2 linked regions of the Planctopirus limnophila DSM 3776 genome follow. The protein of the gene in region 2 interacts with the protein of the main gene of each other region in a pairwise test. Links are inferred from orthologs where the notes say so. Each region holds a gene or a part of one and is shown on either strand. Other genes may lie near its edges. The genes, in order: nth and aceE.

The links.
Region 1: the proteins of aceE (region 2) and nth interact in binary tests that used the Escherichia coli proteins (3 or more experiments, as listed by UniProt). The link is inferred for Planctopirus limnophila DSM 3776 from one-to-one orthologs.

Annotation. Positions count from the first base shown.
Region 1 is NC_014148.1:784,743-799,328, forward strand. What follows is about bases 7,464-10,426. They hold nth (endonuclease III), read right to left. Parts: upstream 9,394-10,426; coding sequence 8,533-9,393; downstream 7,464-8,532. Other genes in these bases: PLIM_RS03265 (trans-sulfuration enzyme family protein), read right to left, coding at 7,464-7,525; dcd (dCTP deaminase), read right to left, coding at 7,782-8,393; PLIM_RS03280 (DUF58 domain-containing protein), read right to left, coding at 9,474-10,426. Outside these bases: PLIM_RS03245 (hypothetical protein), read right to left, coding at 667-2,313; PLIM_RS03250 (YybH family protein), read right to left, coding at 2,396-3,352; PLIM_RS03255 (DMT family transporter), read left to right, coding at 3,759-4,664; ispG ((E)-4-hydroxy-3-methylbut-2-enyl-diphosphate synthase), read right to left, coding at 5,115-6,272; more of PLIM_RS03265, read right to left, coding at 6,377-7,463; more of PLIM_RS03280, read right to left, coding at 10,427-10,784; PLIM_RS03285 (AAA family ATPase), read right to left, coding at 10,781-11,740; PLIM_RS03290 (hypothetical protein), read left to right, coding at 12,137-12,496; PLIM_RS03295 (lipopolysaccharide kinase InaA family protein), read left to right, coding at 12,694-14,508; PLIM_RS03300 (DUF1570 domain-containing protein), read left to right, coding at 14,505-14,586. UniProt on the Escherichia coli protein: DNA repair enzyme that has both DNA N-glycosylase activity and AP-lyase activity. The DNA N-glycosylase activity releases various damaged pyrimidines from DNA by cleaving the N-glycosidic bond, leaving an AP (apurinic/apyrimidinic) site.
Region 2 is NC_014148.1:4,553,257-4,568,162, reverse strand. The notes cover bases 4,981-8,263. They hold aceE (pyruvate dehydrogenase (acetyl-transferring), homodimeric type), read right to left. Parts: upstream 7,935-8,263; coding sequence 5,181-7,934; downstream 4,981-5,180. Other genes in these bases: PLIM_RS18175 (2-oxo acid dehydrogenase subunit E2), read right to left, coding at 4,981-5,096. In the rest of the region: PLIM_RS18200 (SRPBCC family protein), read right to left, coding at 1-156; PLIM_RS18190 (sialate O-acetylesterase), read left to right, coding at 787-1,830; PLIM_RS18185 (SRPBCC family protein), read left to right, coding at 1,941-2,384; PLIM_RS18180 (LysR family transcriptional regulator), read right to left, coding at 2,441-3,319; more of PLIM_RS18175, read right to left, coding at 3,819-4,980; PLIM_RS18165 (ABC transporter permease), read right to left, coding at 8,288-9,187; PLIM_RS18160 (pyridoxal phosphate-dependent aminotransferase), read right to left, coding at 9,266-10,387; PLIM_RS18155 (Ldh family oxidoreductase), read right to left, coding at 10,480-11,535; PLIM_RS18150 (hypothetical protein), read right to left, coding at 11,625-12,056; large-conductance mechanosensitive channel protein MscL, read left to right, coding at 12,483-12,914; PLIM_RS18135 (hypothetical protein), read left to right, coding at 13,246-14,391; PLIM_RS18130 (DUF3472 domain-containing protein), read right to left, coding at 14,693-14,906. UniProt on the Escherichia coli protein: Component of the pyruvate dehydrogenase (PDH) complex, that catalyzes the overall conversion of pyruvate to acetyl-CoA and CO(2).

The sequences.
Region 1 (14,586 bases), 3.8 Mb from region 2 along the record:
CGGCATCGATCTTTCATTGGTAGTCAGCCATCTCAATCGTTGGAAGATCGATGTTCGATGACGACCACTGGAGCAAAGTGGGAGTACGGGTGGTTCTCCCCAGATTTTCAGGGTTGAGAAGATCAACCAGCCGGGATTTATCACTCTGAACCTTCTCTGCGGATTTCGAATCCGGCCGAGGTTTTGAAAAAAATACACGACAATTCGGCAAACGTTGCAAGTTTTTCAACAAGATATGTCAAGGCGGGTAGTCTGGGGTGTTTTTGTTGTCAGCTTTGCAACGAATCAAGTTTTGGCACGGGTTCTGCTTAAGTAATTCTTTCGCTGCGGGCTGTGGGGACGGCTTGCAACACGAACGGTAGAGACAGGCCACGAATCGCTGAGACCAACGGCTCAGCAACGTCTTCGGACAATTCGAGTGCCATGGGAAAGAGGGACGATCAGCGGCTAATGGCCAATGATCGGAAATCGCAAGGCCGTCGTCAGCCAGGGGGGCTCACGACGGCCTTGATGTTTTCTATGACAGGTTTTTGTCAGATTACGCTGATGCTTTTCCCAGCAACCGACACAGCTGCGTTAGTTGCAAAAGCATGCTTGCCCAGAGCTTCAAGCATGGCACGCGACACACTTCTGAAGAAAACCTGTCAGCCGATAGAACTCTCTTGGTTAGGGATTTGAGTTTCCGGGAGAGATCTGCACACCATTGGAACTGGCGTCACTTGTCGCATTGGGATTGCCAGCAGCATCCCCCTGAGGTTTCTTCAGCCGAACCAGAAGGCACTGTTCGGTCTTGTCTTTGCCAAGATGAACCAGAGCCGGTGCTTCGTCTTTGGTGAGGTTGTAAAGTCCGGTTTCGTACACTGTGCTGGTATCCGAACCGACGGTAAACGCCACCTTCTGGGTCTGCATATCGACAGCGCCAGAAATAGGGAGCGTTTTGTTCGTGCTGGAATCAACCCAGTTACCGCGAATAATGCCGGCTTTGTTCACAGCCAGTTGAACTGAAGTTGTCGAATTGGTCTGCCCACTCATCGAGAGCAAAAAGACACCCAGAGGAAGCCAATCGCCCTGATTCGTCACGGGAAGCTGACTGCCTGTATTGGCGAGGTTCGAGGCCTGATTGTAGTAATCAGCCGACGTTCCCATATCCTGGTTATTCACATAGACCTGTCCACCCTGGTAGACAACGTTGTTGCCATAATCGTAGTAGACGGGTGGAACATCGTAGAACCCGCAATAAGGAGCTGCCAAGCCCCAGGTGGCAGTACTCCAGGCGGCACCAGCGGCCCAACCTGCGGCTGCCCAGGCTCCCGGATGAGCGCCGTACCAGCCAGAGCCGTAATAGTTGTAGTTGTTGAAACTGTTACGGCATCCATAGGCGGTGGTATACCGTCCAGTGGGCGACATGGGCGTGTAGCCTGAAACAAAGCGGCCAGCGGCGACACCATCGGGCCCTGCAACAACCCCGCGACCGGCTACTGTTCCATTGGGCCCGCGAACGGCATCGCCAGCCGCTACGGTGCCGTTAGGCCCGACAGCAACTCCGCGAGCTGCTTCAGTACCGCCCGGCCCTCGGACCGCACCACCCGCAGCGACGCCACCATTCGGTCCAACGGCAATTCCCTGGGCTGCTGCACCTCCATTGGCACCTTCAACACCACGGCCAGCGGCAACTCCACCATTGGGGCCTTCAACAGCTCCACGGCCGTAAGTGTTACCGCCCGGCCCAGTGACAGTGGTGCCACTGGCAGTGGTACCACGTGGCCCTTCATACGATGCATGATTGACGTCGGCATTGCTGCCGAAACCACCAGAGGAACTGAGTCCATGCATCCCTTCATCGGAAGGGAGTCCGAGAAAACTGTTCAAAGAACTCCGGGAAGGAGCGCTGCCGTAGCCTCCCAGATCGCCCCGGTTGAAGGAATCGCCGCCAAAGTTTCCACGATCGAAACTTCCACCGCCGAGACCTTGGCCACCCACGTTTCCACGATCGAAACTTCCACCGCCCAGACCCTGGCTGCCCATGCCTCCACGGTCAAAGCCACCAGCACCGCCAAAACTTCCACTTCCGCCGCCACCGAAGCTGCCGCGATCAAAACTACCTCCGCCGCCAAAACTTCCGCCACCACTGCCTCGATCAAAGCCGCCGCCACCACCGCCTCGATCAAAGCCGCCGCCACCACCACCGCCAAACCCTCCGCCGCCGCGGAATCCACCACCACCGCCGCCACCAAAGCCACGTGCGTGGCATTCATCCGCGACCGTCGCGCCAACTACGGCTGCGACGAGACAAACCCAACTGTATCGAATCATGTTAAGTTCCTTGAATCAGGCTTTTTGCCTGGAGATAAGCTATCGGTACTATTCAGATCTGGTTCAAAAGTCACTCGAATGTCTATTTGCCTGGAGCAGGCTGACGCTTGAGAATGATCTCGGGCGTATCTGCCAATGGAACGTCGCCAATGCGGCGTTCAATCGATTTCCAGCTTTGGGCCTGATCATCGATGCGTGTTAAGACATTGACGGCAAACGTTGGCGTCCCTTCGACGGTCAGCCCTCGAATTGCTGCCGCCCAGCCATTGGGCTGAGATGTCCAGATACCGATTGAGACGGATCCATCAGAGCCAAAATTCCAGCTTTGAATCTGCTCGGTGAGTGGGCTGTAACCAATAATCTGAATACCGGAAGTGATCGAACGATCGGGATGGGTCACAGTGTAGGTTCGCTTCAGGAAGCTGCGACCGGCTGTCCACTCGAAGACCGATTCACTCACTGAGCCATGTTCTTCGGCCACCCACTTGCCGACCAGCCAGTCCAGATCGGCCAGTTGACGTCTGGCGGCGGGATTGGCGGTGGGAAGATCCCGCACGCTGGCCATTTTCCACGAGCCACCTTCTTTGACGTGGATTGCTGTGTAGCGAGAAAAGGGGGGAGCTCCAGGAATCGATGGGGAAAGCATGCTGCGACCATCTTCAATGGCCGTCTGGTCGCTGAGCAGTCGCAAGGAATCGATCTGCACCTTGATCTGCATCTTCGGATGTGCAGCGAGGAAGGTCTGATACAGCTCTTCGATCTTTAATCGCCCGACCGTCACCTGTCCGCTCTCATCGACATATTCGCCGTCTTTGGCCCAGAGTTGTGCAATCGCTTTCGCATCAGCCTTGTTGAAAGCCTCGACGAAGGCTGATGATGTCTGGCGAATGGCAGCAAGTTCAAGATTCTCGGATACCGCCTGAGCGGCAGCGGCTGGCGTGGCTGCGGGGACACGAACTGGCGTGGGAGACTGGGCATCGGCCACGATGGCGCCCATCCCGCAGAGAAGACTGAGACCGAAGAAGAATTGACGAGGCATAGCGACCCTTGTGTTAAACGATTCAAAATCCCGGGTGATTTTTTTGACAGATGTGCTCTGACATGGCACTTGCGGACATGTTTGCTGGAGCGCAGCCAGTGAGCGGTTCAATCGGAGCAGGAACCGTTTGCTTTCATTGAATGATGGGAATCACGCTCAGTGACCAATAGTTTACAGAGCGGGGTCACAAAAATGGAATGAATTTCTCAGAACAGTCATGTGAGTTTTCGCATGCCAGTCGACGGGTCCATACGATCAAGCTAAAACCTAGCTCATCGATTTCAGTGCTGAGTGATCCACTGGAAAAATACTTCGCCCAAACAACGGATTCTCAGGTTTCCTCCCCACCATTGATGCTTTTTTGCTACAAGTCCCAAGGCGTAGCCAGATTCAGGAGTTTCCCGCGTTGACGCGATCTCAACCACTGACTGCCACTACCTTTTCGCTGACAATGCTGACAGTTTTTCTGTGGGCGGGAAATCCAGTAGCGACCAGTTTTTCGACAGATGTGCTCCCTCCTGTCGCAGTTTCGGGCATTCGTTTTTTATTGGCCACGATCTTTATGCTGGGATGGTGCGCACTCGAAAGAGCTCCACTGGCACTCAAAAGCGGACAGTTTCGACCGGTGCTCATCGCAGGAACATTACTGGCCCTGCAGATCTGGACGTTTACTCTCGGCGTCGCCTGGTCGAGTTCGAGCCACTCATCGCTGCTGATTAACAGCTACGTTTTTTTTGTGGTGGTCTGCGATCATTTTGTCACTCGCCAGTATCGCCTGGGCTACTATGCCTGGGGCGGCTTCTGGCTCGCGATGGCAGGAGTCACGGGGTTAATCCTTTCAATCGAAACCAGCGAACCAAAACAAAAGGATCTGCCGACACTGGCTGGTGATCTGGTGACGCTCTTCAGTGCCTTCCTGTTTGCGGCAAAATTGCTCTACTCGAAACAGGCACTCAAAGTGATTGGTTCGACGCAACTGATCTTCTGGCACGATGTGGTCGCCGTTGTGCTGTTTGCCCTGCTCAGTTTCAGCACAGAGCATGTCGAATGGCACAAAATCTCGACTTCTGGCTGGTTGGCTCTGGTCTACCAGGGTTTTTTGGTGGGAGGGCTCTGCTTTGGTTTACAGACATGGCTGCTCAAATGGCACTCTGCATCGCAGATTGCGATCTTCAGCTTTCTTACCCCGCTCATGGGGATTGCACTCGCCTCAATGCTGAGAGGTGATCAACTGACCCCAGCGATGGGAATCGCCGGTGCCTGTATTGCGATAGGGATCGTGTTCGTTCAACTGGATCAGAAATCAAGTTGAAGTTTCTTCGCCCGTGGCCGTCAATTCAACGCAAAGAGCTTTTGGTCGTGATCACACGGTCGCAAATATTCTGGAAATGAATCCAATCTAATACGTTTTCCAGGCAGGACCATCGCATCAACGGTCTGGAAAACATGTTTGCCCAGAGCGGCTGTCTATTACAGACAACTTTGCATGCCTATTGATCTGCGGTGCGCCAGTAGAATGTGTGGCTGGGGTCAAACGTCTTCGTTTGCCCCCAGTTCTTTGGACTTTGATCGTCCCTAGCGAACTGTCTCAACTGTCATGAAGCATGTCTTCAGATGCATTTGTGCTGGTGAAGCCAATTGACCAGGGGGCCAATGAGGCATTCGACCCCTGCCACCCGTCGCGCGATGTTGGTCGCGAAAACATGCTTGCCCAGAGCTGCAAGCATGGCACATCGAGTGCTCTTATTTCATGGAAAACGTATTAGGACGACGTTAAGGCTTGTCCACTCTTTTCGGCGATGACCAGATCGAGTTCCTGTTTTAGCCTGGGCAGAATCTCATCGTACTTGAAGTGGCCCAACTCAACAGGGCCCTTCTTGAGATTCACATGATTTGGTCCGCACCACAGGCCCAGATCTGCATCGTCGGTTTCACCCGGCCCGTTGACTCGGCAACCCATCACAGCGATCGTGATTTTGTGATCTTTGGCGTAGGCCGTCATTTCCTTGACCTGTTGAGCCAGATCAATAAACGCTTCATTCTCGACACGGGAACAGCTGGGGCAACTGATAATGTTCAACGTATCGAGGCCAAAATCGACGAATGATCGCACACGCCCTGCCGCAATGTCGGCCAGAATTTTGCGGCCGGCTTCGATCTCTTCGTGCTTGCGATTGTTCGGCACTGTCAGTGAAACGCGAATCGTGTCGCCGATCCCCTGGCTGATTAACTGCTCGAAGGCAATACGCGTCTTGATAATCCCATCTGGTGGCAGACCGGCCTCCGTTACTCCCAGATGGAGAGGAATATCGGGCCGCTGTAAGGCAAATCGTTTGTTGACTTCGATGACATTCTTCGGATCGGAATCTTTGATTGAAACGACGTACCGCGTGAAACCAATTGAATCCAAGTACTCGCAGTGTTCGAAAGCACTGGCCAGCAGTGGCCCGTTTTCGTCCCCGCCGTAATCATCAACCTTTTTGGCGGGATCGACTGAGCCACAATTGACACCCACTCGCAGGGCGCAGTCGTGATCTTTCGCCACCTGGGCAATGTAAGCGACCTTTTCCTGCCAGGGTTTGGATCGCTCATGATGGTAGAGGTGCCCCGGGTTGTAGCGGATCTTATCAACATAAGGAGCCACCTGTTCGGCCAGTCGATAATTCTCCTGCAGATCGACCGAAAGATTTGCTTTGACCTGACTGCGAATCTCCTTGAGAGCAGCCGCATCTTTCGGGCTGTCGACCGCGATCCGAATGACATCCGCCCCCGCTTTTTCCAGGTCGAGCACCTGCGCCACAGTCGCGTCGATATCCTGTGTGTGAGTTGCCGTCATGCTCTGGACGGCAATCGGGTGGCCACCACCAATCGTACAACTGCCCACTCGGACGGCACGTGTCGGATTACGACGCAATTCCATGGCCTGTTCCTGCTGATCGACAACTTATGTGAACCACAGCAAATACTTTGAATCTGGCAACGCGCCCAGTTGACCGCAGTACCAGTCATCCCTTTAACGGTTGATTACTGACTGACTGCTGAAAGACCAGCAGCCAGATCGGTGATGAGATCATCGGGATGCTCAATACCAACCGAAAGACGCAATGTGTTCTCGGTGATGCCAGCCGTCCGTCGGTCTTCTTTGGACATCGACGAGTGAGTCATTGTATCCGGGTAATCGATCAGTGATTCAACGCCACCTAACGATTCTGCCAGTTGGAAGATCTTCAGCTTGGAGAGGAACTTCTCGACGGCAGAGCGCCCGCCGTTGAGTTCAAAGCTGACCATTGCCCCAAAACCAAACTGCTGCCTCTTGGCCAGGTCATGACCGGGATGCGTTGGTAAACCGGGATAGTAGACCTTCTCGACACCGGGATGCTCATTCAGAAAGCGAGCCACGGCATCCGCACCACGCTGATGAGCTTCCATCCGCGGGCCCAGTGTCTTCACCCCGCGTAAAACCAGCCAGGCATCAAATGGTGAACAAGCCAGGCCCATGGCATTCACGATATAACTGATTCGTTCGGCATGCTGCTGATGCTTGCAGATGACGGCACCACCGACAACATCACTATGGCCATTGAGGTACTTCGTGGTCGAATGCATGACGACATCGACACCATGATCGAGAGGGCGCTGGAAGTAAGGTGACAGGAATGTGTTGTCGGCCATCGTGATCAGCTGATGCTTTTTGGCAATCGCCACAATGGCATTCAGATCGACGATATTCAGCAAGGGGTTCGAAGGTGTTTCGATCCAGATTGCTTTCGTATTGCTCTTGATGGCCGCTTCGACCTGAGCCGGTTGCCCCATATCGACAAACGAAAAATCGATTCCTTGGTCTCGCAGCACTTTATCGAAGAGTCGATAAGTACCACCATAAATGTCGTGCCCGGTAATCACATGATCGCCTGGCGCCACCAATTGCAGGGCGGCCACAATCGCTGACATCCCTGTGCAGGTTGCCCGGCAATCGACGCCTCCTTCAAGAGCCGCCAGATTTTCTTCGAGAGCTTTCCGAGTTGGATTGCCGCTGCGGGTGTAGTCAAAACCTCGATGAGAATCGAGATTGTCCCAGCGGAAGGTCGATGTGGGATAGATCGGTGTCGTGGCACTCAAGTAGGTGGCATCTTTATCGACGCCGGTATGAACACAGCGGGTTTCAAACTTCACGTTCAGGCTTCCTCGGATCGATTGCCGAATTCTGGCAGGACTGCTCTTCTGGCTGCATCATCTCGAAAAAACTTGGGGAATCATGGGCCCCCATCGTTCCGAAAACTGCTGCCAGAACACCTTCTTTCAGGATTCTACCGAGACTTCCGCAGAATGGCACTCAAACCACGACCAAACCGAACTCGTTGAATCGCTGAACGACCATCATGAGCGACTTTTTTCGACCCAGCACCACGTTCAATGATTGGCTGATGGATCATTTTCGATCGGTGGGAGTCGAACAATCCGCATCTTCACGGGTCGAGCATTCCTGACCAAAGGCCAGCCTGAGCTGCTGATCAGGCTCGGGTTCCCGAAACTCCTTAAACAACAGGCTTGGCTGGATGTCGTGATTTCTCTGATACTTATCGCTGGCGTACTCCGTGATGTCTCCCTCCAGTTGATGGTAGAAAATCTGGCAGATCGGGACGCCGGCATAAATGCGAATGGGATGGATCGCGAACATTTCAAGCGTCCAGTAACCGCAGAATCCCACATCGCCAAAGCCTGCCGTCACATGGACAAATAATCCCAGTCGTCCGACCGAAGACCGGCCTTCGAGCATGGGCACGAAGTTATGCGTCTCCGTGTATTCGATGGTCCGCCCCAGGTAGAGTTGTCCCGGTTGAAGCACGAGTCCTTCGGGAGGAATGACATGCCGGCGGTAGCGATTGGGCCGCTGCATATCGAGGACGATTTCCTCGTAGACCAGTAACTCATCATGCAATCTCAAATTGTAGCTGTTCGGGTTGAGCAGACGCTCTTCGAACGGATTGATGACGAGATTACGACCCAGTTGCGAACGAATTTCATTCCCGGTGAGAATCATCGGTCGCCTGTTCCCTGTTGTCCTGGTTGGCACGAAGAGACCTCTCGAAGGGCATCTCTGGGCCTTCCGGGAGGATTCCTCTCTGAGAGTTGGTCATGGCGAGATTAGTTAGCCAGCAGCCCGCGTGCAACAGGCGAGGTCAGTGCCCGTTACGATTCTGGGTTTTTGCGATATTTTTCTTGCTCTTTGCAACCAAAGGTGTGGTGGTCGTGGTCGCCTTGTGAGTGCCTTTCAAAGGTGTGCCTTTGGTCATTGTCTTCTTGCCTCGGGATGGCTTCTTTGAGGGACGAGTTTCCTGAGGTTCTGCAGGATCGTCGAGCACAGAAGTCGGCATTTCCAGCTCAGGCAAACCCACACGACGACAGTCTGCCAGTAAAGGGCAACGTGTGCATTGCGGCCGCCTGGCGATGCAGATCTGTCGACCATGATGAATCAGGCGGTGGGAGAGCATGATCCACTCGTGCTGTGGAACAATGGCCATCAGTTCGCGTTCAATCGTTTCGGCATTATTGCCTTTGGCTAGCCCTAACAAACGACTGATGCGCTGCACATGAGTATCGACGACCACACCACTTGGTACGCCGTGAAATGTCCCGAGGAGAACATTGGCGGTTTTTCTTCCCACTCCCGGCAGCGCGACCAGCTCTTCCAGTGCTTGAGGAATCTCTCCCTGATGCTTTTCCACGACGGCCTGGGCCATACCAATCAGATTGGCCGCTTTATTGCGGAAGAAACCGGTTGATTTCACAAGCGCTTCGACATCTTCCTGCCGGGCTTTGGCCAGATGAACGGGCGTTGGATACGCCTTAAACAGCCCAGGCGTGACCATATTCACTCGCTCATCAGTACACTGCGCACTGAGAATTGTGGCTGCCAGCAGTTCATACGGCGAGGTATGTTCGAGAGCACATTCAACATCCGGGTAAGTCCGCTCCAGCTGAGCCAGAATCCGCCCGGTTCTGTCGATGAAAGCTTGCTTCGATTCCCGACCTTTGGCCATATCCCATCCCCTTCCAAGCCAGTTGATTTTCTGATCTGCTCTGTTTTCGAATTCTAGGATCGATGGGAAGAATCCACGCCTTAAATCAAAGATCTGGCTTTGACTTCCAGATAGCGGGAAATGAGCTGGCTGGTCAATGTCTCAGGTGTCGCCTCGATGGCAAACAAGCCCATCGCAGTCAGGTCGCGCAGTGTTATGCGGTGTCCCTGTAGAAGATCGGCGGCGGCGGCAATTTCAAAGGCCTGCTGATCTGTTTGCGGCACACTTTCAGCCTGTTTCACCAGACTCTCAGGCGAAAGAAAAGCGCAGATCACCAGATGAGGTGAACGCAAACGGCGAAACTGCCGGGCCATCTGCTCCAGATGGACATCATCGAGGGCATAGGTCAGCACCACAACCAAGGCCCGCTTGCGATACCGACGGCGCAATTCATCGACCATGAGCTGATAATCTGTCGATGTGTATTCAGGCTCAATATCGTAGATGTTACGAATGAGCGTATCGATACTTCGCAGCCCACGCACGGGCGGGATCGATGCCTGGACTTTGGATGAACAGGCCAGCAACCCGACATGATCCCCCTGCCTGAGAGCTGTGTAGGCCAGCAGCAAGGCGGAGTTCAGAGCACGATCAAAATGCGTGGCGACTCCTTCGGCATGACACATTGATCGTCCACTGTCGAGGACTAACACGATCGTCTGATTTTTCTCGATCGTATATTCGCGGGCAATCAACGACTCCTGCCGCGCCGATGCTTTCCAGTCAATCGAACGAAATTCGTCTTCGCGGCGATATTCCCGAAGCCGGTCAAAGGCCGAGCCTTTGCCATGCAACCGGGTCATGCGGACTCCACTTTCGGCCAGGCGGTTCTGCCGGGCGAGCAATTCGACTCCCCGAATGGCCTGCACATCCGGATAAACCTTGGTGGTCATCGGTAAAGGGATCAACCAGTGCAATTGCCAGAATCCCCAGGGGGATCGTGCCCGCCAGTGAATCGATTGAAAGGTGACATTTCCACGCCGGGCAGGTGTGAAGTGATAGACCAGCTTCAGCCAACGACCAGGTGCCAGAGGCACAACAGCCGGTACGCCATCAAACGTTCCCGGATGAGGAGGTTCATCATGCAACTCGGCCTGCCAGCTGGATCTTCCTTTCCAGCGATACTCAATTGTGATCGGGTTACGGGCTCCGACGCTGAGTACGCGCCCTACTTTTCGATCGATGTCCATCTGGGAAAGTGCCGGGCTGCGAAGCCAATCGATGATTGCCAGCAAAATGACAAAAACTGTGGCGCCAGTTCCCAGAGTTGCCCAGGAAGAACTAAAGCACGCCGGGATGTACAGCATCCCGGCTGCGAGAATACTCAATAGCAATTGAAGCCGGGGTGTCATGCCTTCGGTGCCTCGGTGGTTTCGAGAAGATCACCCAAGACGACTTCAATTGTGGAGCCTTCAATTTCCGCTTCGGGTTCCAGGCGAATGCGATGTCTGAGAATCCAGGGCACGAGCTGTTTAATATCATCGGGCACAACGAAAGTTCTTCCCAGGCAGGCCGCTAAGGCCCGGGAAGCGACCAACAACCCGACACTGGAACGCGGGCTGGCACCAATCTCGATGGCGGGATGTTGGCGTGTGGCTGTGACGATCCGAACGATGTAATCAATGATTGAAGGCTCGACGACAATATCCCGCACGGAGGCTTGCAGACGGAGAATACTCTCATCGTCGAGGACACTTTGGACATCCGACGTATGGATACGCCGAGGGTCACGTCCTTCGTTGTAGGCATTGAGAATGCCGGCTTCCTGCGCGAATGTGGGGTAGGTCACCAGCATTTTAAAGAGAAAACGATCCAACTGAGCTTCGGGAAGAGGGTAGGTCCCTTCCTGTTCAATGGGGTTTTGAGTTGCCAGCGTGATAAACGGCCTTGGTAAAGGCATCGTCTGACCATCGACAGTGACCTGACATTCCTGCATGGCTTCGAGCAACGACGCCTGTGTCTTCGCGGGAGCCCGATTGATTTCATCGGCCAGGAGCAGATTGGCGAAGACCGGCCCTTCGCTGAAGTGAAACCGCCTTTCTTGCAAGTTGTAGACCGAATGCCCAGTCACATCTGATGGCATCAGATCGGGAGTGAACTGAATTCTCGAATACCTACATTTTAAAACCCGGCTGATTGTCGTCGCGAGGAGCGTCTTTCCCAGACCGGGCGGCCCTTCAATCAACACGTGACCTTCCGCCAGCAGCGCCACAAAGACCGCTTCGATCAGTTCCTCCTGACCCACCACCACTTTGCCCACTTCACGGCGTACGGCACGATAAGCCTCTTCGACCTCTGCTACCGACATGGAACCTCTCTTCTAAAACTTTGGCCACTGGTTTTGTGAGATCATACGCTAGAGGCCAGGGTGGTAACACTTAGAAAAATTCTGTTGGAAGCATCGCTCGTCTCGAAGAGACCAATCCCTATATCCCGTCATCACTGATATTGATCCTTTCTGGCAATCGTCGAAGTGCGAATCGTCGATCCTGAACCGGCGACGCAACTTTCACTCGAAACGCTGTGCCTTCCGACGGAAACAATTCAGCCAGATCTCCCATCCTGCCTATTTGCTGTTAAAGCCATCTTGAGATGAATGCAGATCTCTGTAACACTCCGATGCAAGCACTCGGGGTGGCCAACTTCTTTAAAGACTTGGTTGACCTCTGGATCAATGGAGTGATTGAACAGTGCAGGGGGCATCATGTTACGTGGTCTGATTCTGATCCTCTTTGGCGGCACATTAGGTGCATCTACCATGTGGGGTGCGTTTAACTTTCATCTGGTCTGGACGGAAGATCGCCTGCTGATTGTGCAGCGAAGTGCTCCCAGCCTGAAAGATACTGTTGCCGATGTGCGTGCCTGGGGCCGGAGTGAATGGCTCAAACATCCGCATCTGACCCGTTCGATGATGGGGGCAGGACATAAGAAAGTTATTGAAAAATCACTGCGAAACGAAGCGGGTGATTTTGTGGATCATGCTTTCTCGAATGTCTCCCAGGGAATGACCGGGAAACCCGTCAATTCGAGTGCCAACATGCTCTCGGCAACCCCCGGGCTCTAGTTGGAAGTTCCCTGCTGCTGGTCAGGCCTGTTCTCTCCACCACAGATTCTGCTCACGACCGGAAATGGTCCCGATCCGATTGATCAAACGATTTTCTGGCGATGGCGGAGTCTTTCTTCGTGACTGTCACACTGATGCAGAATTCAGCCTCTGAACCATTCGAAAAGCTGCAGTTGCCAACCAACTCTGGGGTGCCCATGAAATGGTCGGCAACATCTCAACTGATCAGTCAGCTCAAAGAGGGGACGTTGCCACTCCGCGAGTGGATCTTGAATGGCACTGCGAAAATTGCCAAAAGCGGGCCGCATCGAGTTGTCTATCGAGTGAATTTGAACGACCGTGCGGTGTACATCAAGCAGTACCTGACGAATGATCGCAAGTCAAAACTGCGGACCTGGCTTTCGGGAACTAAAGCGGCGCGAGAGCTTTCTGTCCTCCGGGCGATGCAGGCGGCCAATCTCCCGGTTCCCTTACCACTGGGGATCGGTGAGCCAGTGACATCTCGATCCCGACCAGTCGATACACCAGCAGAAACCTCGACAACATCTGAGCTGAATTTATCGTTTCTTGATGATCCGCAGAGCAGTTTTCTGGTCTTGGAAGCGATTGAGCCCACCATGTCGCTGGCCAATCTGATGCTGCGCTTCAGCGATGTCATGCAGTTCGACAAACTCGGCATTCGAGGTCGGCAGCATCTGTGTGTGACAGTGGCTCGCATGGTCGCGCGGCTTCACAAGAATAGGTTTGTGCATCGCGATCTGCAGGCAGAAAATCTGCTGATTGCTCCCGTTCAAAGTCATGGCCCGATGCGGATGTGGTGGGTCGATTTGAGTGATATCCGCCAGAAGTGGCTGAAGGTTTCTCCCCAGCAGATTATGCTCAATCTGGCGATGCTGAGGCATTCTCTGCATCGCCATCTTTCCAGTACCGACCAGCTGCGATTTCTCGCGGCTTATCTGACGGAACTGTCGAATCCTCAAGCAGCTGGCGCTGGAGAGATTTCCGAAGCTGAGCCCTCTGATCCTGCGGCTGTCGGTGATTCTGTCGATTTTCTGATTGCCCCAAAGCGTAAAAAGCTGAATGAGTTATCGCTGCCCCATAGCCTGCAGATTTCGAAGCCAAAGCTCAAAAACTGGATTGTGCAACTGAAGCAGGTGACGCAAAGCTATTCTATCCAGGCGTGGAAGAAGGCGGATCGCAAGTGGCGACGCGGAAACCGCCGCCTGCATATCGCTCAAGTGGGTGCACGCTCCGGCCGCTGTGTCGCGGGTATGGATGCTCAGTTGCTGAGACATCTCACCAGCAAGCCGTCTCAGCTTTTTTCACCTCCTTATCTGGTGCAATCGACCGAAGGGGCGGCTTTACAAAAAACGGCGATCATTCAGCTTCCCGTTTCCGGTTCGGTGATGCAGGCCGAACTTGTGGCTCGCCCTCTGGTTCGAGATGCTCATGATTCCTGGGCACGTCGATCGTGGGAAAACGCCTATGCTCTGATGAGGCGGGGGTTCTCGACACCGGGGCCACTGCTTTATGTGGAGACTGAGACGGAGCAATATCTCGCCCGGGCTTATCACAATAAACAAAAGACAATCGCGGACTGGATCAGTGATCAGGGGCGGCTCTCGTTCCTGCCACAATCTGATGAAGTTCAGGTGGCCCATCGAGTTCTGGATACACTCGCCCGGTTGTTTCTATATGGTTTTAAGCCGGAAATCACCGATCTGGAGCAGTTTTTCGTCATCAAGCTGAATGGCCGCGTGTTGATTGCTCTGGCTGATCCTTCGCGGTTTGAGCAGCGAGAATCGGTGTCTTTCAAGCAGATCGCCGCCTCGCTGCGTGAACTGCACGACGCGACCATCGTGATGACCAATCTGCGGACATCCACCTGTGCCCGCTGGCTTAAGCGGGTGGCGTGTAAGCTTCCTCCACTCACGTGGCGCATGCTTATGAGTGAAATCGTTAAGCAACGTCGCGACCGAATCGAAAATTATCGAAAGTGGCATGCCGCATGATGTGGGAGTGCAGGGCGCTGCAGATCCTGAAGATGGTGATCCTCACTTCACTGGTGAGTCGAGAGCCGTTGCGCGAGT
Region 2 (14,906 bases):
GGAAAACTTTCCGCCGGGACGAAAATCGACAGTCGATTTCGTCGTATGCCAGTCCTCCGAGGCGGCATTCCACTGCACGATATCGTCCGGATTACTGTAGGCTTTCCAGACCGCATCCATGGGGGCAGCAATGGTTGTGGCCACGGTGATTCTCATGAGGAACTTTCAGTTGGCTGATACCCGGTGGAGTACTAACGATTGACGACCGGGTGGCAAGGGTTAAGTCTTTGGTCGGGTGGCTGGGGTTGAGTCTTCGAACGCCCAGCAATTCACGGCACGATCTGGGGGGTTCGCGTATACGCTCAACCCTATACACTTCATACTAGGGATTGCAGTTGATTATTGGAATCCGTAGGAGCTTTCCCGATGAAAGACTCATCCTGAATCCATACAAAACAACCTCTTGAGGTGTCGTAGCATTTCGATGTCACGATTATAAACGATCCTGAAGAATCCATGTCAGATGTCAGCCAGAGGTTGTTCGTAGTCTCATTTTTCCAAAGCACGAGTGACTTGCTCATAAGTTTTCCCGAGGTCGCGTCCTCGAGCAAAAACGCTGCTCCAAGCGATTTCTCGAACCGTCGGGGCACATCCATCATGTTGTCTGCATCCGCCATGGACGATTTGTAAAAGCGAGGGATTCCCCTCTTGCTTCTGGACTCCGCTGACTTTCTGATGACAGTTGAAATTCACGTCAAAAACCTCAGCGAGAGACTTCTGATGATGGGCCATCGATTCGCCAGACCTGCCTTGTTATTCACCATCTTGCTCTTGATCAGTCATTCCATGACGGCGTACTCCCAGGAAACGGCAAAGCGTGCCAAAGGAGTGAACGATCTGCTGCCGGATCCCGACCCTCGACCCGCCGAGATGACTAAGCCCGTGAAGGTCTTCATTCTCATGGGTCAGTCGAACATGCTCGAAATGGGGAAGGTCGCAGGTGATACCGATGGAACACTTGAGCACGCTGTCAAACAGGAAGGGCTTTACCCCTTTCTCATCGACGATGCGGGGAAATGGAACACCCACGCCGATGTGCGGAATGTCGCGGTGATGGGGAGTGGCGGGCCTGGCAAAACGCAGTTTCGCATCAATGCGTGGCTGACCGTCGGCAACAAAATCGGTGTCGAGCAGGGGATCGGGCATCAGTTGGGGAATGCTCTCGATGAACCTGTGCTGCTCTTGAAGAGTGCCATTGGCAATCGAAGCCTCGGTTGGGATCTATTGCCTCCGGGTTCAAGTTCTTATGAATTTGTTGATCCGAAAGATGGCAAGACCTACATCTACGCAGGTTATGGTCAAAGCCCCGATCGCTGGGAAAAAGGGACCGAGCCCAAGGCCATTAACTGGAAGGCAGGCCTGCAACTCGATGGCGATATTGCTCGCGCTAAAGAAGTTCTTAATGATCTGGGAAAGTATTATCCCGGGGCGAACGAGTATGAGATCGCGGGCTTCTTCTGGTGGCAAGGTGATAAAGACCGGTACAACGCCGGCCATGCCAGCCGCTATGAACAGAACCTGGTCAACCTGATCGCCACACTTCGCAAAGAGTTTAACGCACCTCAGGCGAAGTTTGTTTGTGCCACCTTGGGCCAGACCGATCGTGACAATCCCACGGGAAATGAAAAATATCTGCTGGAAGCCAAGCTGGCCATCAGCGACCCGCAGAAACACCCGGAACTTCAAGGGACGGTCGCCACGGTTTATACGCACCCCTTGAGCATGGGAAGCAGCTCGAATGCCCACTACGGCAACAACGCCAAAACTTATATGAACGTCGGACTGGCGATGGGCGAAGCGATGGTCAAGCTGCTGAAAGAGCAGAAGTAGTCATCGACCTTAAAAAGTGGACAGTCTTGAAAACAGATCGTGAAATCCTTGGAGCAATTTGTATCGTTCAGTCAGCCCCAGGGTGAACTTTTGATCGAGAGGATCTGATCATGCCCAACACCGTCCGCCTGCATCGTGTCCTGCGAGCCGATCCAGAGCGGGTTTACAAGGCTTTCATCGACGCTGATGGCCTGTCGAAATGGCTGCCACCATTTGGATTCACTGCCAAAGTGCATGAAATGGATGTTCGTGTCGGAGGTGGCTATCGCATGTCATTCACACACTTCGCCACCGGCCACACACACTTTTTCACGGTCAAGTTTACAGAACTTGTCCCTGGTGAACGCTTGCAACACATAGACCGCTTCGATGATCCGAATCTGGCCGGTGAGATGCAGGTGACGGTGACGTTCACAAAAGTCAGTGTGGGCACAGAATTGCAGATCGTGCAGGCTGGGATCCCGGATCTGATCCCAGCCGAAAAGTGCTATCTGGGCTGGCAGGAATCGCTGCTCCAACTCGCCCGCCTCGTCGAACCAGATATCCCCGGCTAGATTTACGAAATCAATTTGTATAGCCAACCTGGAGGCGTTTTCATCGCAGGTTGTGATTACTTCAGCAACTCCCTGCGAATCACATCGAGAGCACGTTTTAATAGTAGCGTCTGGAAGCGGTAGCTGTTCCAGACGAGGGCAATGGTGCGTTGCGGGCGGTCTCCCTGAAGTGGGCGATAGGCACAGCGGCCTTCACGATCGAACGCCTTGCACATGTTCGGAATAAAACTCACACCCTGCCCCCGGCTGACAAGCTCCATAATCGTCGTCAGTTGCGCCAGGCGGCCTGTTTCCAGAGGTGCCATGTCTTTCCGGCGGCAATACTGCGCGACGTGCTCCGTCAGGCAATGAGCTTCACCTAACAGCAGTAATGTCTCGCGGTCAATCTCTTCAACAGGAACTTCTGTCAAGTGTGATAATCGATGCCCCGGAGGGACCGCCAGCCATAGCTCTTCATCAAATAACGGCTCAACTTCCAGATGCTCAATCCGTACCGGGAGAGCCGCAATTGCCAGATCCCATTCACCCGCCTGAACCTTTTTGAGGCATTGCTCGGTGACATCTTCATGGATCTTGAGGGTCACCCTTGGCACCACCTCACGAAACCGGCTGACAATCTGTGGCAACAGATAAGGCGCAATGGTGGGGATTGCGCCGATGGTGAGCTGGCCTGTCTCGCCATCATCGGTGATCTCCCGCCGAGCCTGATCGACGAGCGAAACAATCTGCCCGGCCCGGCTTTGCAGCAGCTTTCCGGATTCGGTGAGTTCAACACCACGCCCCGAACGCTCGAAGAGTGGCTGCCCCAGTTCCTGTTCGAGCTTAATGATCTGCTGGCTGAGTGATGGCTGAGAAATGAAACATTCAGCGGCAGCCAGTGTAAAGCTTTTGAGTTCAGCCGCCTTGAGAAAGTACCGCAACTGGTGAAGTTCCATCCGGCTGACCTTCCTCACTTCTGGATTGACGGGTAATTGACTGTCAAAGGGAGAGGCGTGTTGCCAAGAGTATACACTCTCCAGAAATCCGTGGCGCTTGGAAGAGTTTTTAAAGGCAGCCTTGCTCGGTATTCACTGAAGACAGGCCGCACGCACGGTACGAAGTGGAGGTGACTGGAAGAAGTCTGTCGGGGATTTCTTGGAGAACTTCGCGGCTTCGCGCGAGGATATCTTTTGTTTGGAGGTCTCTCGCGAAGGCGCGAAGGGAATTCAGAGACAAAGTTCTGTTGAGTAGCAGAAACAGGGAAAAGACCTTCACCCTGGCCTCTCCCACGCAGACGCGGGTGAGGGTTTCAGAGGAGATAGGCATCACACTTGAATCGCTATTCAGTTCCCGAATCCCGGAGATCGCGTGCAGAAAGTTCTAAAGAAAGCAGGCGAGGGGTTTAGCCTCGCCTGCTGCAGAATCGTCGGTATAAAGGGGAACCAATCGAGTGGATTAGCACTCGACCAGTAGTTTGAAGGCATCGCTGAGGAGGCTGGTCAGTTTCACGACAAAGCGGGCCGCATCAGCCCCGTTGACCACGCGGTGATCGTAGGAGAGCGAGAGTGGCAGCATCAAGCGTTCTTTGACCTGCCCATCGACCAGTTGCAACTGATGGAAGCTGCGTGACATGCCGAGAATGGCCACTTCGGGGTAGTTCACAATCGGTGTGAAGGCCGTTCCGCCAATGCCACCCAGGTTAGTGATAGTAAAAGTACCGCCCTGCATATCCTTGATTTCGAGCTTGCGATTGCGGGCCTTCTCGGCGATTTCGGTCAGCTCGGTCGCCAGTTGCAGAATCGACTTCTTATCGACATCGCGAACCACCGGCACGACGAGGCCATTGGGGGTATCGACAGCAATACCGATGTTGTAATAGCTCTTGAGGATCACTTCGCCACGAGACATATCGATGCTCGAATTGAAGTTCGGGAAGGCCTTGAGAGCAGCGACGGCGGCCTTCATGGCGACTGCTGTCATAGTGACTTTGGGGCCACCTTTAGCCACTGCTTCCTGGAATCGCTTGCGGGCCGATTCAGTCTCGGTGATGTCAGCGAGATCGTGCTGAGTCACATGCGGAATGAGTTGCCACGCTGCCGAGAGGTTGTTGGCACTGGTCTTCTGCAGCTTGGTGAGAGCCTGGGCAGTGATCGGGCCATACTGAGAAAAATCGGGGAGAGGCGGAGCGACGACACCACCACCGCCGCCACCTTGCTGGGCAGCGTAGGCGCGAGCCACATCTTCCTGAGTGATACGACCACCGGGGCCAGTGCCACGCAGACGTTCGAGCTGCATGCCCAGTTCACGAGCCAGGCGGCGAGTGGCCGGGCCGGCAGCAATGGGAATCTCGACAGTTGATCGAGTCGGTGCAGCCACGGCAGCAGGGGCTGGTGCGGCTTTAACCGGTGCAGCAGGAGTGGCCTTCGCCGGTGCTGCTGGAGCACTGGAAGAGGCGGCTGGGGAAGCGGGCTTGGCCGATGTTCCGTTACTGGCTCCGGAGGCTTCGATGCTCAGAAGTAACTGACCGGTTTTGATCGTTTCGCCAGGTTTGACGTGGATCTTGCCGATCTTGCCCGCATGGGGGCAAGCCAGCTCCATGACAGCCTTATCGGTCTCCAGTTCCATGACGATCTTGCCGGCTTCGATCGTGTCGCCAGCCGAGACCAGGATCTGTGCGATATCTGCACTGTCGATACCTTCCGCCAACTGAGGCAGCTTGAATTCAACACTCATGGAAGAGAACCCGCTTTCGCGCAATAGTCAGGAAAAAAGCTATTCGAGTTTACGTTACAAAAGACCGTTGATCAGGCGGAGAGTTTATGCCGTGGCGGGATCGACCTTTTCAGGATCGATACCGAGTTCCTGCAGCACCTTGGGCAATCGCTTGGCATCAAAGTGCCCGTCTTTGGCCAGAGCCGACAGAGCCGCGAAGACAATGCACTCGGCATCGACTTCGAAATGGCGACGCAGCACTTCGCGAGCTTCACTCCGACCGAAGCCGTCACAACCCAGAACAGTGTAGCGCCCAGGGAGATACTGCCGAATCTGCTCAGCCACGAGTTGAACGTTTTCACTGGCCGAGATGAAGGGCCCCGTGACTCCAGCCGTCACCTGATCAATATGGCTCTGCTTGGGTTTCTTGTCGGGATGGAGAGCGTTCCAGCGTGCGACTGCCTGAGCATTGCGCTTCAGTTCGTTGTAGCTGGTCACACTCCAGACATCCGCTTCGACGCCGTACTTTTCCGAAAGGATCTGCTTGGCTTTGAGAACGTACTGCATGATCGGCCCGCTCCCCAGCAGCTGCGGCCGGTGCGTCCGCTTCTTGGCAGTGACGCTCGGCTCTAAGGGATACAGACCGGCACAAATCATTTCCTGTGTCACGCCAGCAGGGATCGCGGGCATGGGGAAGGTGCCATCGTTGTAGACCGAGAGATAATAGAAAACGTTCTCGTCTTCGGCATACATGCGGCGCATCCCATCCTGAACGATGGCCGCCACTTCATAGCCAAAGGCCGGATCGTAAGCCAGGAGGTTCGGTACACTCGATGCAATGAGCTGTGAGTGTCCATCCTGATGCTGCAGACCTTCGCCGTTGAGCGAAATGCGGCCCGAGGTTCCACCGCACAGGAAGCCCTTGGCGCGGGAATCGCCGGCCAGCCAGATGAGATCGCCAACTCGCTGGAAACCGAACATCGAGTAGTAGACGTAGAAGGGGATCATGTTCAGGCCGAGGTTGGCATAAGCCGTTCCCGCAGCCACGAATGACGACATGGCACCGGCTTCGTTGATCCCTTCCATGAGAATCTGGCCGTTGGTTTCTTCGCGATACCAGACCATCTGACCGGCATCAACCGGTGTGTACTGCTGGCCTTTGCTGCTGTAGATCCCCACCTGAGCAAAGAGGGTGTGCATCCCGAACGTCTGGGCTTCATCGGGGATGATGGGGACAATGCGTTTGCCGACATTCTTGTCGGTGCAAAGCCAGCCCATAATCCTGCCGAGAACCATGGTCGTGGACCATTCTTTGCCCACACTCCCTTTGAGTGCAGTCTGGAACTGGTCAAACGAGGGAATGGTGAGCCGCTCGCTCGTCGGCTTGCGAACGGGGAGGAAACCCCCCAGTTCTTTTCGCCGTTCGAGCATGTATTTGACTTCGGGGCTCGAAGGATCTGGCTTGTAGAACTTGGCGGCTTTGGCCTCTTCGTCCGAAAGTGGCAGTTCAAAGCGGGTGCGGAACTTGAGCAGATCGTCTTCTTCGAGTTTCTTCTGCTGGTGTGTGGTGTTCTTGCCTTCGGCAGATTCACCCAGGCCGTAGCCCTTAATGGTATGGGCAAGAATGACTGTGGGGACACCCTTGTGATTCACAGCCGCATGGTAAGCGGTATAGACCTTCTGGGCATCGTGACCACCACGACGGAGATCTTTAATCTGGTCGTCGCTCAGATGCTCCACGAGCTTGAGGAGTTCGGGGTTCTTACCGAAGAAATCCTGCCGGATGTAGCTGCCTGATTCGACAACGTACTTCTGGAACTGACCATCGACGATTTCGAGCATCCGCTTTTTGAGCTGGCCCGATTCATCATTAGCGAGAATCGGATCCCAGTCGGCACCCCAGATGACCTTGAGAACATTCCACCCGGCACCCCGGAAGAGGCCTTCGAGCTCCTGAATGATCTTGCCATTCCCGCGGACGGGACCATCGAGCCGCTGCAGGTTGCAGTTGATGACCCAGGTGACGTTGTCGAGATGTTCGCGAGCCCCCAGAGTGATAGCACCCAGAGTTTCGGGCTCATCGACTTCCCCATCGCCAATAAAGCACCAGACGCGCGACTGGCTGGTATCGAGCAGGCCGCGATGCTGCAGATAACGAAGGAACCGGGCCTGATAGAGCGAGCAAAGTGGCCCCAGACCCATCGAAACCGTGGGGAATTGCCAGAAGTCAGGCATCAGCCACGGATGCGGATAGGATGAAAGACCCTGGCCACGCGGTAACTCGCGACGGAAGTTTTTCAGATGGCTTTCGTCGAGACGGCCTTCCACGAAGGCTCGTGAATAAACGCCCGGCGAAGCATGCCCTTGAAAATAAACAAAGTCGCCAGTGTGCGACTTTGAAGGAGCATGAAAGAAATGGTTGAACCCGGTTTCTACCAGGCACGCCGAAGAGGCAAATGTCGAAATGTGACCACCAACACCGGTGCCACTGCGCGCAGCCTGTACGACCATGGCCATCGCATTCCAGCGGACAATCGAGCGAATCTTGCGTTCGATCTTGCGGTCACCCGGATAGCTCGGCTCAGCATCGACGGGAATCGTATTAATATAAGGAGTCGTCAGACTGGCAGTACCCGTGACACCTTTGGCCGAAGCCCGCTGCTGCAATTCGAGCAGCAGAGCGCGAACTTCTTCTGGCCCATAACGATGGAAGACATCATCGAGTGATTCGTACCACTCGGCCAGTTCATCGGTATCCAGCCCTACCGCAGGGAGTTCGCCTAACTCTGTTTGAGACTCGGAAACAGCATGTCCGTTAGAAGCTGCGGAACGGCTCGAATCTGTCATCATACCCGCCATGTGTGTCGTACTCCCGAGTCGTTGTGACAGGCCATGCCAACCGGCCACAAACTTCCAGCAGTGATCCCCTTAGAACGAAGAAGGGATCGCCGCCCATATCGAATGACTGATGTGATCTGGTTTGTAATCTTCTTGATCGTAACGGAGAGGCCCCAGTCCGCACAGTGAGGAACAGGCAGACTGTCTGGCAAATTATGACGATTCTCTGCGAATCTGGCAAAGCCGGGAGAACAGGATTCGGTGTTCACCAGAACAGAGCAGCGACAGCTTAGTCAACGCAACAAACAGGCTTCTGGCTCAAAAACAGCCTGATTTCAGGGCTGACAAGGCCGCATTTCTCGCAAAATGCAGCCTTAAGCCCCATAAGCACTGTATCTGCGTGCACCAAAATAAAACGCCAGGCGAACCAGAGCCCACAAAAAGAGACACCAGCCACAGGCCGCCAGCAGTTCCATGGCCATTTCTTCGTGGGAATATCGCTGCAAGGCGACTGCCGCAGGAAAGTAGGCCAGGTATTTGAAGGGCAACCACTGGACGATCTGGCCGAATGTCCCCGGGAGCCAGTCGAGGGGAATCATGTGCCCACTCAAAATGTAATTGAGGAGCATGTAGACAAAGACGAGCGAACTCACTTCCAGAAACCAGAAGGAACAGAGGCCCAATAGCGTCTCGATGAGAAACCCCAGCAGAAAGGCCAACACGAGCGAAGCCACGAGCGTCGCCCAGGTGGCAGCATCGGGCCAGCCGGGGAAATAGGCCCGGCACAGCCAGAAGACCAGTGCAAAGGGCCCAGCGGCGACGGCGTAGTAGACCAGCTTATGTGCCGCCCGGTGCCAGAACAGAAACTCGACCAGATCCACAGGCTGGGTGAGGAATTTCTTGATCGTGCCATCCCGCACATCGCGGGCAATTCCTGTCGTCAGGCCCGGCATACTGCTGAAGGCGCGGCCCAGCATCACCAGCAGAAAATAGGCCACCATGTCGGCATAGGTGTAGGTATTGATCTTCCGGGAATCACTCGCGGACTTCGCATCGAAGATCGCGCTCCACAAAAAGATCTGCGTGATAATCGGCAGAAAGCGAATGAGTGTCGCAAAGGCAAAATCACCGCGATAGGCCAGACGCTCCTCAATGCTTGTCCGCAGAATAAACCAGCGCAAACGCCATTGCGCCAGCCATTCGGCAGACCATGAATGCTCATGAGCCTCTACGCTTGCCGGTATTGCTCCAGAATTGGTGGTTGGCAATGACATGAAGACTCACAGATCGTACGAAAATGACCAGTAGCTCAAAAATCTCACGGTCGCAGGATTCGAAGTTCAAGTAGTCGGCTATTCCGCTGGTTTCATTTTGGCTAAACGCTGAAGAACTTCCACCCCTCGCTGGAGTGTGGCATCTTCTGTCGCGAACGAGATGCGGAAGTGGGTATCCCGCTGGCTGAAGACGTTGCCGGGAATGATCAGCAGTTCATTTCGAATGGCTTCTGCGACAAACGTGCTCCCTGTTCCCCAGGGGGCTTTCAAGAAGAGATAGAAGGCTCCCTGAGCGCCATGAATTTCAAAGTACGGGCTGAGTTCGCGCACCATAAAATCCCGCTTGCGTTTGTAATCGGCGACGCGGTCCGTGATGTCGGTTGTCCAGGCTTCCACACCGGCCCACTGCACAGGCTGGGGGGCGCAGACAAAGGTAAACTGCTGCAGCTTGATCATCTGCTGAATCAGTTCTCGCGGTCCATGGGCAAAGCCGAGTCGTAAACCGGTCATCGAGTGCGATTTGCTGAAGCCATCAATGACAATCGTTTCGCGATTCCACTTGGCCGGGCTGATGAACTCATCGTCGTATTGAAACGCGCGATAGATCTCATCACTCAAGAGAGCGACATTGTGGCGGGCTGCCAGTTCAGCCAGACCTTTCAGTTCCGCCGCCGTAGCAACAGCACCGGTAGGATTCCCTGGCGAATTGCAGATGATCACCTTGGTCTGTGGAGTGATGGCTGCTTCGACCTTCTCCAGATCAATCCGGAAATCAGGGTAGGTATCAATCAGCTTCACCACACCGCCACAGAGCGTCACAATGTGCTTGTACATGACGAAGTAAGGGTCGAAGACAATCACTTCTTCGCCCGGATTGACCAGTGTCATTAAAGTCAGCATGAGGCCGCCACTTGTGCCGCTGGTGACGAAGACTTCGCGATCAGGATCGTGGTATTCGGCCTGAACGCTGGCATTCAAAGTCTCCAGCAAGGGCTTGATCCCTTGCGACTGGCTGTAAACATTTTTACCGGCATCGACTGCCGCCTTGAGTGCCAGTTTGACATTCTCTGGGGTATCGAAATGGGGCTGCCCGATGCTCAGGTTGATCGGGTTCTTCATCGTGGCTGCCAGATCGAAAACCTTGCGGATTCCCGAAGCATCGATCTTGCGCAAACGATCCGAAATCCATTGTTCGCTCATTGTGGGCTCAAATTCCTGTGTCGATTTCATCACCAGAATTCAGGAGGCGATGAGGAAAACTTGGTGATCTACTGAAGGCAAAGTATGCAGCGTTATTTCCAGGGATGTTCGATCCGCTGTTCATCGAGGAGTTCAATCCACATCTGCTGGTGGGCCAGGGGGACTTCAATCGTGTCTGGTAACGTGGGTGATTTCTCAAGGTGCTGAATGGCACGGGGATGTTTCATGGAACTGACAAAGGCCGCGAGCCGCTCGGGCGGGAAGCGTTCGGCCATTTCACTCGATGGCTCGATTGCCAGCAGAAGATGTTCGGAGTCATCGCCGAAGGGAGATTTCTTGGCTCGTTCGGTGGGTAAACGGCCATCGCTCAGTGCCGCCAGCAGCAGGCCACATAACAGGCCGTACTGCAGATCATGCTCACCAGTTAACAAGCCGAATGTGCGAGCAGAGTTCCAGCTTCGGGCGGGCTGGCCTTCTTTATCAAACGCGAGATCAGCCGCTGGTTGGCCCTCGGTTTGTGCCGGGTCGAGCAGCATGAGCGAATCGAGACTCGCCACCTGTGTCGAAATGAGAGTCAGACTGCTTGCGGCTGGCAAGCACCAGGCACTGCGATGCCCTGCCACTCGCGGCGTGCGATCTCCCACCGGGCTGAACTCGGCCCGGCCTGTACTTGAGACCATGAAGCCGATCAACCCGCGGTGTGCGAGATTCGCGACGACAGCTTCTGGTCGATCAATGGCCGAGCTATTGCGAATGACGGCGCCTGCGATACCGGTGGCCTTTGCCTTTTCAACGAGCAGTTCTGTCGCATAGGCCATCGCCACCGACCCTGCAGCGCGACTGCCATCGAGATGCACCAGCGATGGTTGATCGCGTACTGTCAGAATGCGTCCGCGGGGATCAATTTCCCCCAGATCCATGGCCCGTACCATCGACGACAGGTAGGGGAGATGGAGCCCACCCCAGGCAGGCAACCAGGGCGAGAGGATATAATCGATGACATGCTGCGAATCGGCCCCGAACAACCCTTGCCGGGTGAGAACCTTCAGGATGGATTGCTGGAGATCCGCCACCTGAAGGGAAACGGTTTCTACCGCACAGACTTCTGGCGGCTCCACATGATCAGAGGGGTTGGAGGCTTGATTCATGGGAATGTTGCTTTCTGAGTTCCAACCGGCACTGAATTCCACAGACTAACAGGCAGAGATCGATTTCCAGACACAGGGCCAACCTATTCTCACTGACCTGAGGCCGTTTTGTCGAGTGGATCGAAGCGATAGGCCCGAATTCTCCAGGGGCCTTTGCCTTTGACAGACAGGCGGTACTCGCCCCCTTGGCCGATATAAACGCCGCTGCCGGTGCGGATCGGCTTGCGGTGCATGGCGACGACTTCGTTCGATTTCCCCTCAGAATTCGTCCAGCGGATCATGTCCAGCACCGTAGCGTACTTATCGTGGCCATCAAAATCCCAGCGCAGCTGCCAGTTGTCGGGTGCCTGAAAACTCTGGCTGCTTTCGAGACTTCCTTCCCCTTCGATCTCGAAAATCAATTGTTCTGGCTGAGGCAGAATCGGCTTTAACGTTCCGGCCGAAAGAGTGATGGCGACGACGACCGCAAACGACGCCATGGCCACACCGAAAGCGATCAGCAGTTTTTTGTTGTTCGACATGCAAGGCATCCAGAATTCGAAGCAGCGATGGAAACCGGTGGGCGTGGCGAAAGTCGATCAGGAGATCGAAGTTGCCAGTATCTAATTCTAGCCAAATCCTCTGGCGGCAGCGCTGGCGGAGGTGGTTGATCTACGTGAGGATCACGACATCTCATACCCTTTCCATGAAACTATGGCGCTCTGTGTGGCATGCTTGCAGTTCTGGGCAAGCATGTTTTCGCAACCAAAAACGGGCTTTTGTTTCCTGGGCACCGTATCACATACAGCCGCCCTGAGGTGTGGCTTTGCACGGAACCACCAGATGGGTTTTGTCCTGCACAAATCTTGTAATGCATCGAGGTCAGGTAACGGGTAAAGTGCCCGGGTCATCGCTGCTGCCATTCCGGCTGGCGAATCTTTTCTCAGGCATTCATGACGAGGTAAACGATGGGTCTCATCCACGAATTCAAAGAGTTTGCCATGCGTGGCAATGTGATCGATATGGCTGTGGGGATCGTCACGGGAGCGGCCTTTACCAGTATTGTCACTTCGCTGGTGAAGAACATTATCACACCGCCGATTGGAGCGCTGCTCAAAGGGGCGGACTTCAGCAAGCTTTCAATCAACATTCCCGTTCCTGCAGTGGCAGCCGGGGAAGTGGCTTATGTCCCGATCAGCTATGGGCTGTTCCTGCAATCTGTGTTTGATTTCGTGATCATCGCCATGGTGCTGTTTATGGTGCTCAAGGGGATCAATACGCTGAAACGCAAGCAGGCCGCCGAAGAGGCGGCACCACCCGTCCCGACCCGCGATCAGGAACTGCTGATGGAAATCCGCGACCTGCTCAAAGCCCAGTCGAGCACAAGAGAGAACGAATAAACGTTGGTTTCGCAAAGCCTGCTGGCTTGAGTGAAGGGGCGAAGGCTGGAAGGAAAGAAGGGGGAAAAGAAAAGGAGAAGCCCGGGTGGCCCAGACGTGGCTTTGCACGTCTGGGTGACGGCAGTCACAAGAATTACCTATCACAACGCAGCATGGATTTGGTCATGTAAATGGTATATGCCTTCCCGAAGTCCAGGTGGGTTGCGCAGAGCCTTAACCCACCCTACATGGCTGATCTCACGATCATATACATTATTTTTCAGTGACGAAGAGTGAGTGACAGATGGGAGAGATCCAACAGAATCGAGTAGCTTGCAGTGCGAATGGCCGTGTGATGGTCATCTCGCATTTACAAGAGATCCTGATTTACTCGGCGATTGATGGGTCACCAATCTGGCGACAACAATGTCAAACAGAAATCAAGAGCGTAAGCGCTAATGCCGGTTTTGTTTACGCGCTCGACAACAGCAAACAGATTCATCGATGGGAAGCACTTAAAGGCGAGATTCATGAATCGCTTTCCCTACCCGAACAGCCCTTGGGAATGGCGGTTAGTGCGGAAGGAGATTGCGCCGTCTTCTCACCAAATCACTTGTTTTTGCTGCGCGACCTCAAGATCGTGCAGTCCATTGATCGTTCATCGATCAGTGCCGTCGGTTGGGTAGACGATGCTGGAGACATCCTTGCAATCGGCGACCAAACAGGGCAACTCTGGTTTTTTGAATGGCGTATGGACTCAGGGATGAATCTGCATCCCGCTGGTTACCTGAAGTTGAATTGTTCGGTCGAATATATCCATTGGGATCATTGCCAATCCTGGGTTGTGGTCGCCGGAGGAGAGATCTGGCAAATCAGTCGCAATGGACAAAAGTCGAACAAAATCATCGATATGTTTCAGCAACCAATACATCATTTAGCAATTTCAGTTGATGGCAATCACCTTGCCGTCGCCGTTGGTCAGCAAACTGTACTGGTTTTTCGTCTGGGTAAGGCACAAATAGGAAACCCTGGTCAATTCGATTATCAAGACCGAACTATTGCCGGTCTCGGGTTTGGATTGGATGCCACACTATTCATTGGTTTGGATACCGGTGATGGCAATATCTTTGACCTAAGTACATCAGAACTAACTTTTATTCGCACGGATCCGCATCCCGGTCGCCCACTGACCCTATGGACACTGTCATTCGACTTACTCAATGTCCTTCCGAACCCAGAAGTGAGTTATGATCGAAAGTCGAAAAATCCGCTGACTGCCTATCTCGCTACGAGAGAAGAGATATCCCGGCAGGTCAGCACGAAAAAATATCCGGCTTGGATTGGCCCAATCCTCGGAATGATTGCAGGTCTCGTCTTTGGTGCCCGTCTGGCCAAAGATCTTCCCGGCAACGAAGTATTGGCTTTTGCGGTGGCGATAGGGATTGGCGGTTTCGCTGGCAGTATTGTCATGCTGCTCGATCTCATGAAAAGGAAATGACTTGAGTCTCCCCCAAGCAGACTATTTCTGGCGTAACTCCCTGACAAACCCGGTGGCCCAGGCGTGGCTTTGAACGTTTGGGTGATGAGATAAGTGTTGGTGGATTGCGCAGAGCCTTCATCCACCCTACGGGGTTTACCCTGTGCGGCGATGTCATATCCTGTATGTAGCAAGACGGAAAAGACCCTCACCCTGCCCTCTCCCACGAAGACGTGGGCGAGGGTTCCAGAGCGGTGTTTGCTAAACGCTGGCGAGGGTTCCAGAGGGTGGCTTGGGGGATTGCTTGCCAGCTTGCTACGGATTACGAACGAGGGAGTTCGTCGAACTTGATCGCGGGCTTCTGGTCTGCGGTGGATTCTCGTGTAAAGATCTCGCCCACTTTGCCGGTCTCGTTAAAGAAGCCGCAGTTGGACATGAAAAACTGTGTCCCTTTAGCGCCGCCGTTGTAATCGAGCCGATGTCTGCCGCCGCCTGTGGGATCCACACTGAAACGGGCCTGGGTGCATTCGTGCCAC